2 linked regions of the Limnospira fusiformis SAG 85.79 genome follow. Each later gene encodes a partner of the first gene's protein in a complex. Links are inferred from orthologs where the notes say so. Each region holds a gene or a part of one and is shown on either strand. Other genes may lie near its edges.

Evidence for each region. The genes of interacting proteins can lie anywhere in the genome.
Region 2: the proteins of trxA (region 1) and arsC are in contact, whole or in part, in an NMR structure (PDB 2IPA), measured with the Bacillus subtilis proteins. The link is inferred for Limnospira fusiformis SAG 85.79 from one-to-one orthologs.

Annotation. Positions count from the first base shown.
Region 1 is NZ_CP051185.1:3,217,102-3,221,948, forward strand. The notes cover bases 1-2,770. They hold trxA (thioredoxin), read left to right. Parts: upstream 1-1,108; coding sequence 1,109-1,432; downstream 1,433-2,770. Other genes in these bases: HFV01_RS15090 (GuaB3 family IMP dehydrogenase-related protein), read left to right, coding at 1-740; HFV01_RS15100 (LOG family protein), read left to right, coding at 1,801-2,770. Outside these bases: more of HFV01_RS15100, read left to right, coding at 2,771-2,868; two-component system response regulator RppA, read right to left, coding at 2,889-3,572; hisG (ATP phosphoribosyltransferase), read left to right, coding at 3,829-4,473; HFV01_RS15115 (hypothetical protein), read left to right, coding at 4,830-4,847. UniProt on the Bacillus subtilis protein: Participates in various redox reactions through the reversible oxidation of its active center dithiol to a disulfide and catalyzes dithiol-disulfide exchange reactions.
Region 2 is NZ_CP051185.1:229,064-233,474, forward strand. What follows is about bases 369-3,258. They hold arsC (arsenate reductase, glutathione/glutaredoxin type), read left to right. Parts: upstream 369-1,557; coding sequence 1,558-1,959; downstream 1,960-3,258. Other genes in these bases: arsB (ACR3 family arsenite efflux transporter), read left to right, coding at 369-879; arsH (arsenical resistance protein ArsH), read left to right, coding at 887-1,531; HFV01_RS01275 (Uma2 family endonuclease), read left to right, coding at 2,112-2,831. In the rest of the region: more of arsB, read left to right, coding at 1-368; HFV01_RS01280 (Uma2 family endonuclease), read left to right, coding at 3,399-4,160. UniProt on the Bacillus subtilis protein: Catalyzes the reduction of arsenate [As(V)] to arsenite [As(III)]. In vitro, can dephosphorylate para-nitrophenyl phosphate (pNPP).

The sequences.
Region 1 (4,847 bases):
CCAGTAAATATGGCGGTACTGTTGCTGAAGCGGGAGCAGACTTATTTTTTGTACAAGCTACGGTGGTTTCAACGGCTTTTCTGTCCCCGGAATCGGTGACTCCCTTAGATTTGGCTCAGTTTTGTGCAAATATGCCTATCCCGGTGATTTTAGGTAACTGTGTCACATTAGAGGTGGCGCTCAACCTAATGAAAGCCGGAGCGGCGGGAATATTGGTAGGTATTGGACCGGGTGCGGCTTGTACTTCTCGTGGTGTGTTAGGGGTGGGAGTTCCCCAGGCGACGGCGGTGGCTGATTGTGCTGCGGCTCGTGATGATTTTTATCAGGAAACTGGGCGTTATGTTTCTGTGATTGCTGATGGAGGATTAATTACTGGGGGCGATATCTGTAAGTGTATTGCTTGCGGTGCTGATGGTGTGATGATTGGCTCTCCCTTTGCTCGTGCTGAAGAATCTCCAGGACGGGGATTTCACTGGGGTATGGCTACTCCTAGTCCTGTGCTTCCCAGGGGAACACGGATTCAGGTGGGTTCTACGGGAACATTAGAGCAAATTCTCCGGGGTCCGGCTCAGTTGGATGATGGGACACACAACCTGCTGGGAGCTTTAAAAACGAGTATGGGAACTTTGGGAGCGAAGACTATCAAAGAAATGCAGCAGGTAGAGGTGGTGATTGCTCCCTCGCTGTTGACTGAGGGTAAGGTCTATCAAAAGGCACAACAATTGGGAATGGGTAAGTAGCAATTATTGGGCTTTCTGTACCCGACTGGCTGATTTTTCCGGGGGGTGGTCTGATTAAGTATCGTAAAATTTAGTGTTACCCACTGGAATTATTTGCGAAAAAGTGCCACAATAGAAGTGGCGGAGACAAATGTTTCCGTTCACTCCTCACACCACACTCCGCCTGGACCTACGGTTCGGGCGGTTTCTTAATTGGGTAATCGTTTAGGTTAGCCAAAATTTTTGGCGATCGCCTGATATGATTAACTTCGATATGCTGTAGTCTTTTGTACAGCCTGGTATCAGAACCATCGGGACAAAATTGCTAATTCTGCCCCAGTTGGTTTGGTGGTAGAATGATTTACGATTTAGATTAAGGATTGGAAGGAATGTCAACAGCCGTAGAAGTTACTGATAGCACCTTTGAGCAGGATGTACTGGAAAGCGAACTTCCGGTGCTGGTGGATTTCTGGGCTCCCTGGTGTGGCCCGTGTCGCATGGTCGCCCCTGTAGTTGAGGAAATTGCAGAGCAGTACGATGGACAGATTAAAGTTGTTAAGCTCAATACCGATGAAAATCCCCAGGTAGCAAGCCAATATGGAATTCGCAGTATTCCCACATTAATGATCTTTAAAGGCGGCCAGAAGGTCGATATGGTGGTGGGAGCGGTTCCTAAAAGTACCCTTGCTAATACATTAGAAAAGTACCTTTAAACCATGGGCTAGACCCGAAACTTGAGATTAAGGGCTTTATATGTGATAGGCTCCCAAAGAATCAGGTTTGAGCGGGATTAAAGGTTCTCCAACCTATCTCGACCCCTAATTAATGCGCGTAAGGTGTTACGGAAATTTCCCGCCATGAGGCAAACTATCCCTATCCTACCTGCACCATTAGTCAAGGCGGCGGGAGTGTCAATAAATAAAAAGCCTGTCTGTCAGGTCCAAGGTGGAGAGTCGGCAAGCGGGTTGTCCCGCCTGCCCCTTTTCCTGGAATTTTCAGCTATGATTGGTGGAATTTTGTAGATAGATAGCCCGGTCAAACTGCGAATATAGGGCGAATTGTTGTCAGTTGTTCTGATTTTATGAATGCTTCTGGAAATGGAGATACGCTGGCATCTCTCAAGAGAGAGATTAACGAACTCATTGATGAGCTACCGGAATTAAAGCACGAAAAATGGATTTTGCGATCGCTTTCTAGCCTGGTGCGTATAGCACAATCGGAGATTGAGTCCTTGGACTGGAAAATTCTCTCGGCTGCTGTGTTGGATATGGAACAGGGATTTGAGATTTTTTATCCTTATCGCCATGTTCGCAAAATCTGCATTTTTGGTTCGGCGAGAACTTCACCAAAAGCCCCAGAATATGATATGGCGGTAGAGTTAGCGCGTTCGATGACTCAGCAGGGATTTATGGTGCTAACAGGCGCTGGCGGCGGAATTATGGAAGCGGCTAATTTGGGCGCGGGTGCAGAGCGATCGTTTGGTTTAAATATCAAACTCCCCTTTGAGCAGTTTTCTAATCCCTACATTGAGGGAGATCCTAAGCTGATTAAGTTTAAGTATTTTTTCACCCGCAAATTGTTTTTTCTGCGCGAAAGTGACGCTTTGGCTATGTTTCCGGGTGGTTTTGGCACTTTGGACGAAACTTTTGAGGGTTTGACTTTGGCTCAAACGGGAAAGTTTGGCCCGGCTCCGGTGATTTTGATTGACCATCCGGGGGGAGATTATTGGTATGATTGGCAAGAATTTGTCAGAAAACAGCTTTTGCGACGGGGTTTGATTTCCCAGGATGACCCTAGTATCTACACGATTACAGATAGTTTGGCTGTAGCAGAGGCGGCGATCGCTGATTTTTACCAGGTGTATCACTCTAGTCGCTATGTGGGGGATTTATTTGTGATGCGCCTAAATTGTGAACTGAGTGATGAACAGGTAGAATATCTTAATCAAGATTTTCAGGATATTCTCTCGCGGGGACGCATAGAAAAAAGCCCCGCCCTTCCCAAGGAATTAGGAGATGAAACGGAACATCTACCCCGCTTAGTTTTTTATTTTAATCAACGGGACGTGGGGCGTTTATATCTTATGATTGCTGCTATCAATAAGATGGGGCAAAATTTACCAGGTGCATCTCATCCTGAACAGAAGTAGTCAGGGGAGGCCAAGAAAAACTAATTCCCAAATCGATATCCTTTTCCATAGACAGTGTGGACGAGGGGGACTTCGTTGGGTAGTTCGATTTTGCGCCGCAGGAGGCGAATTTGAGCGGCTAGGACGTTGCTGCTGGGTTTTTTATCTGTTTCTCCCCATAGGTGTTGGTGAATTTCGGTGTGGGTGAGGAGTTGTCCGGGGTGGCGCATGAGATACTCTAGTAATTGGCTTTCCTTTTCTGATAATTCGATCGCTCTTTGTCCACGATAGGCTAATTGAGTTTCACAATCGAATTGCAGATCACCGAATTCTAGGCGGTTAGAGGTGACTGCGACATCTAAAATAGGAGGGCGACGCAATAGCGCCCTGACTCTGGCTAGTAGTTCCCGCAGTTCAAAGGGTTTAACTAAATAGTCGTCTGCGCCTGCGTCTAGTCCTTTTACCCGGTCGTCTAGGGTATCTTTGGCGGTGAGAAATAGTATGGGGGTGCGGTTTTGCTGCGATCGCAATTGGGCGCAAATTTCTAATCCTGATTGATGGGGTAACATCCAATCAAGAATCAATAGGTCATAGTGATGGTTTTGGGCGAGGGTCCCGGCTTGTATACCTTCATAAGCCTTATCGACTGTATAACCTTCTCGACTGAGGGCGCGACTGAGGGAATTGGTTAATTCCACTTCATCATCTACAAGTAGAATCCGCATGAATATTAAGCTAAATTTGTTGACATATTGACGTACTCACGGCGCTAAAGCAGCGGTGATTCTGGGCGACTCATAGCAACTCGCCTCATGGTTTCGGGTCTAGGTCTCCCTGTCAACCCCAAAACAGTACATGGGGAAGGAAGAGGAAAAGGGTCTTTGAGGGCGAGGCTGCAACGGAAAGATTTAATAAGATTGTATCAATATTGTTCCAGTAAGGTTAAGCTAACTCATGGTTAAATAAATTTCCGAAGTTATTATGATTACTGTTGCACTTCCTAAAGGCGCTTTACTGAAAGATAGTATTGGTTTGTTCAAAGGGGTTGGACTGGATTTTAGCGCTTTTCTGGATTCGGCTAATCGCCAATTACAGATTGAAGATCCGACAAAAACGGCTAAGGCTTTGCTGGTACGAGCCCAGGATGTGCCTGTTTATGTAGAATATGGTCAGGCGCAATTGGGGATTGTGGGCTATGATGTTCTGCGGGAAAAAGGTTCTCAGGTGGCTTCTGTGGTTGATCTCCAATTCGGAGGATGTCGGATGTCGGTAGCTGTGAAAAAATCTAGCCCCTATAGTCGTCCGGTCCAACTCCCCCCCCATAGCCGAGTTGCTTCTAAGTTTGTTCACTGTGCGAGTGAATATTTTGAGAGCATTGATTTACCTGTGGAGATTATACCACTTTATGGGTCGGTTGAATTAGGGCCGATTACGGGAATGTCTGAGGCGATCGTGGATTTGGTGTCAACGGGTCGCACGCTACAGGAAAATGGCTTAGTGGAAATTGAGGTGTTGTTTCAAAGTACGGCTCAACTGATTGCTCATCCCCTCAGCTATCGGTTAAATTCTGATGGTTTAAATGAGTTGATTGCACAAGTGCGATCGCAGATTTTGGTAGCTGTCTAATCACTGAGCATTACTCACAGTTTACTCACAGTTTACTCACAGTGCGATCGCATACGTGGGGATGGTTTACGAGGTTGAGTGAATCGTGATTAGTTGTTGAGAAACCCTGACTAACTACCTGGGAGTAACAATAGTGTATTTCCCCCAGGGACTACGGGAGTGCATAGTCAGGGAAAACCATAACCACTGGCGGGTCAGGTTAGTTAAGAAAAACTTAATCTTCACCTGATCAAAAATGTGGTATAAATGATTGTATAAGCCATAGTTTATGGAATCCCTAAAACTACCAACTCCCCACAGGTGTCGGTATTATGGCTATTATTCGGTGCAATATTTATCATGAGGAGTCGTAAAAAATGACTAATGCTCAAGTT
Region 2 (4,411 bases), 3.0 Mb from region 1 along the record:
AAGCCAGTGCTATTAACTCTGGTGATAAATTGGCTAATTAAACCGTTTACCATGGTGGCTTTTTCTCTATTTTTTCTGGGGTGGTTATTTCGACCAATTATCGCCGGAACTGAGATATTAAGAGGGGCAGAAATTCCCATAGCTGATTCCTATATTGCCGGGACTATTTTATTGGGAATTGCCCCCTGTACAGCCATGGTTTTAATGTGGGGTTATCTCTCCTACAGCAACCAAGGACTTACCCTGGTTATGGTGGCGGTTAATTCGCTGATGATGCTGTTTTTATACGCACCATTGGGACGGTGGTTGCTGTCGGCAAATAACTTAACTGTACCTTGGCAAACTATTTTATTATCAGTCCTGATTTATGTGGGTTTGCCACTGGCGGCGGGGATGTATACTCGCTATTTGATTTTTCAGTATAAAGGAAAGGCTTGGTTTGAAAGAGAGTTCCTGAAATATTTAAGTCCTGTGGCTACGGCGGCTTTATTAATTACCCTGATTTTGCTGTTTGCTTTTAAGGGTGATTTAATTGTGGAAAATCCCCTGCATATTCTGTTAATTGCTGTGCCACTATTTCTGCAAACCAATTTTATCTTTTTGATTACCTATGTGGCGGCTTTGAAAATGAAGCTATCCTATGAGGATGCTGCGCCAGCTTCTTTAATTGGCGCGAGTAATCATTTTGAAGTAGCGATCGCTACGGCGGTGACACTGTTTGGTTTAAATTCTGGAGCGGCTTTAGCAACTGTGGTGGGGGTATTAATTGAGGTTCCGGTGATGTTAATGTTGGTGAAGTTTTGCCAAAAAACGGCTTTTTGGTTTCCGCGAGAACCGGAAAAAGCTACACTGCTAGACCCCCGTTGTTTAAACTGCTAATTCAATCATGACTAATTTTGACCATCCTCCCAGAATCCTGTTTTTGTATGGTTCATTAAGAAAGCGATCTTACAGTCGGTTACTAGCAGAAGAAGCCGCTAGAATTATTACTGATATGGGTGCGGAAGTGCGTTTTTTTCATCCCCATGATTTACCCTTGCGCGATCGCTTTGATGAGTCTCACCCAGAAGTTCAAAAATTGCGCGAACTTAGTCAATGGTCAGAAGGTCAAGTTTGGTCATCCCCAGAAATGCACGGTAATATTACTGGTATTCTGAAAAACCAAATTGACTGGATACCTTTGAGTATTGGTGCGGTTAGACCTACTCAGGGTAAAACTCTAGCGGTGATGCAAGTTAGCGGAGGTTCCCAGTCTTTTAATGCGGTGAATACCATGCGAATTTTGGGGCGTTGGATGCGAATGTTTACCATTCCCAATCAATCCTCAGTTGCTAAGGCTTATCAGGAGTTTAATGAGGATGGAACTATGAAAGATTCACCTTATCGCGATCGGGTTATTGATGTCATGGAGGAACTCTATAAATTTACCCTACTGTTGCGGGATCAGGTCGATTACTTGACTGACCGCCACAGTGAACGCCAGGAAATCGCCAAAAAAGCAGTTATTGAAACTGCACAAAAAGCACTTTAGTTATACCTTAAAAATCTGGAGAAACCATGAAAAAAGTCATGTTTGTTTGCAAAAAAAATTCCTCCCGTTCCCAAATGGCTGAGGGGTTTGCTAAGGTAATCGGAAAAGATAAAATAGCTGTGACCAGTTCGGGATTGGAAAGCAGCGAAGTTAACCCTTATGCTATCAAAGCAATGGACGATGTGGGTATTGATATTAGCAAGCAAACCTCTAATGCTTTAAGTGAATTTAAACCCGAAGATTATGACGCGGTAATTTCCCTCTGTGGTTGCGGTGTGAATTTGCCAGAAGAATGGCTAACACGAGAGATATTTGAGGATTGGCAATTAGACGACCCAGCGGAAAAGCCGGAGATTTTTCCCAGGGTTAGGGAGGAAGTTCGAGACCGGGTGGAAAAGTTAATTAAAACATTGTTAGACGATAACTAACCTGATTGAGGTTCTGGGGTGGGTTGCTGTTGTTAATTCACCACAGAATCTGGTTTGAATAACATCTAGTTATTTCGGTCAAGCCTATATCAGCCAAGTTAGTCTAGGGTGGGGTGTATAATATATATCAGTGTAATGCGGAGTTAGGAATTATGATAGCAGTTGACACCCTGACCCATAAAACTGATGTTTTTTATCCGAGTGAGGACGGAGAACCCTTGGCAGAAACTTATGATCACGTTTACGCCATAATGGCGACTATGCTAGTTCTGAAAGAATACCTAAAAAACCGAAAAGCGACGGTTTTGGCTGACCAATTTATGTATTATGCGGCGGGTTTCCCTAAGTTGCGAGTAGCCCCTGATGTGATGGTGATTTTTGATGTGGAACCGGGGGGAAGAGATAACTATAAAATTTGGGAAGAGGGACAGGTTCCGGTTGTCATTTTTGAGATGACTTCTCCGAGTACAAAAGAACAGGACCAAACGGTTAAGAAAAATCTCTATGAAAGTTTGGAGGTGAAAGAATACTGGTTATTTGACCCGAAAGGGGAGTGGATAACTGAACAATTACGGGGTTATCGTTTAGTGGGAGATAGTTACCAATTAATTACGGATAACCGCAGTGCAACTCTGGGTTTGCGTTTACAAGTTGCCGGGAAAATAATCGAGTTTTCCCGAGAAGATAACGGACAAAAATTGCTAATTCCTGATGAGGCATACGAGGCTTTGCAAGAGGCTACTTTGGCTAGAATAGAAGCTGAACAACTGGCGGAAGCTGAAAAACAACGGGCGGAAGCTGAAAAACAACGGGCGGATGAATTGGCAGCATTATTAAATCAATATCGCGAGCAATTTGGGGATTTACGTTAATCAAGTAAATAACTGATCACAACCCTGATAAAATACATCAGGAATAATGGGGGGGTTTTCATTGACGGGGGGTACAGCCATCACCCCCAACTCCTCCCGGGGGAGGGGGCTTGAGAATGTGCTTGCCTAAGAAATCTGCTAGAGTAAAAGTTAGTAGTTAATTGAGATGATTTACTATTGACAAATTCCGGTACTTGACTTATGATGAAACCATGGGATAATGTGGCTGCATATATAAGCCAAAATTAATAATCCTGGTATTGAAACTGCTAAAATATCTAAAGACTAATAACTGTTATTTGAGGATTGGCAATTAGACGACCCAGCGGAAAAGCCGGAGATTTTTCCCAGGGTTAGGGAGGAAGTTCGAGACCGGGTGGAAAAGTTAATTAAAACATTGTTAGACGATAACTAACCTGATTGAGGTTCTGGGGTGGGTTGCTGTTGTTAATTCACCACAGAATCTGGTTTGAATAACATCTAGTTATTTCGGTCAAGCCTATATCAGCCAAGTTAGTCTAGGGTGGGGTGTATAATATATATCAGTGTAATGCGGAGTTAGGAATTATGATAGCAGTTGACACCCTGACCCATAAAACTGATGTTTTTTATCCGAGTGAGGACGGAGAACCCTTGGCAGAAACTTATGATCACGTTTACGCCATAATGGCGACTATGCTAGTTCTGAAAGAATACCTAAAAAACCGAAAAGCGACGGTTTTGGCTGACCAATTTATGTATTATGCGGCGGGTTTCCCTAAGTTGCGAGTAGCCCCTGATGTGATGGTGATTTTTGATGTGGAACCGGGGGGAAGAGATAACTATAAAATTTGGGAAGAGGGACAGGTTCCGGTTGTCATTTTTGAGATGACTTCTCCGAGTACAAAAGAACAGGACCAAACGGTTAAGAAAAATCTCTATGAAAGTTTGGAGGTGAAAGAATACTGGTTATTTGACCCGAAAGGGGAGTGGATAACTGAACAATTACGGGGTTATCGTTTAGTGGGAGATAGTTACCAATTAATTACGGATAACCGCAGTGCAACTCTGGGTTTGCGTTTACAAGTTGCCGGGAAAATAATCGAGTTTTCCCGAGAAGATAACGGACAAAAATTGCTAATTCCTGATGAGGCATACGAGGCTTTGCAAGAGGCTACTTTGGCTAGAATAGAAGCTGAACAACTGGCGGAAGCTGAAAAACAACGGGCGGAAGCTGAAAAACAACGGGCGGAAGCTGAAAAACAACGGGCGGAAGCTGAAAAACAACGGGCGGATGAATTGGCAGCATTATTAAATCAATATCGCGAGCAATTTGGGGATTTACGTTAATCAAGTAAATAACTGATCACAACCCTGATAAAATACATCAGGAATAATGGGGGGGTTTTCATTGACGGGGGGTACAGCCATCACCCCCAACTCCTCCCGGGGGAGGGGGCTTGAGAATGTGCTTGCCTAAGAAATCTGCTAGAGTAAAAGTTAGTAGTTAATTGAGATGATTTACTATTGACAAATTCCGGTACTTGACTTATGATGAAACCATGGGAGAATGTGGCTGCATATATAAGCCAAAATTAATA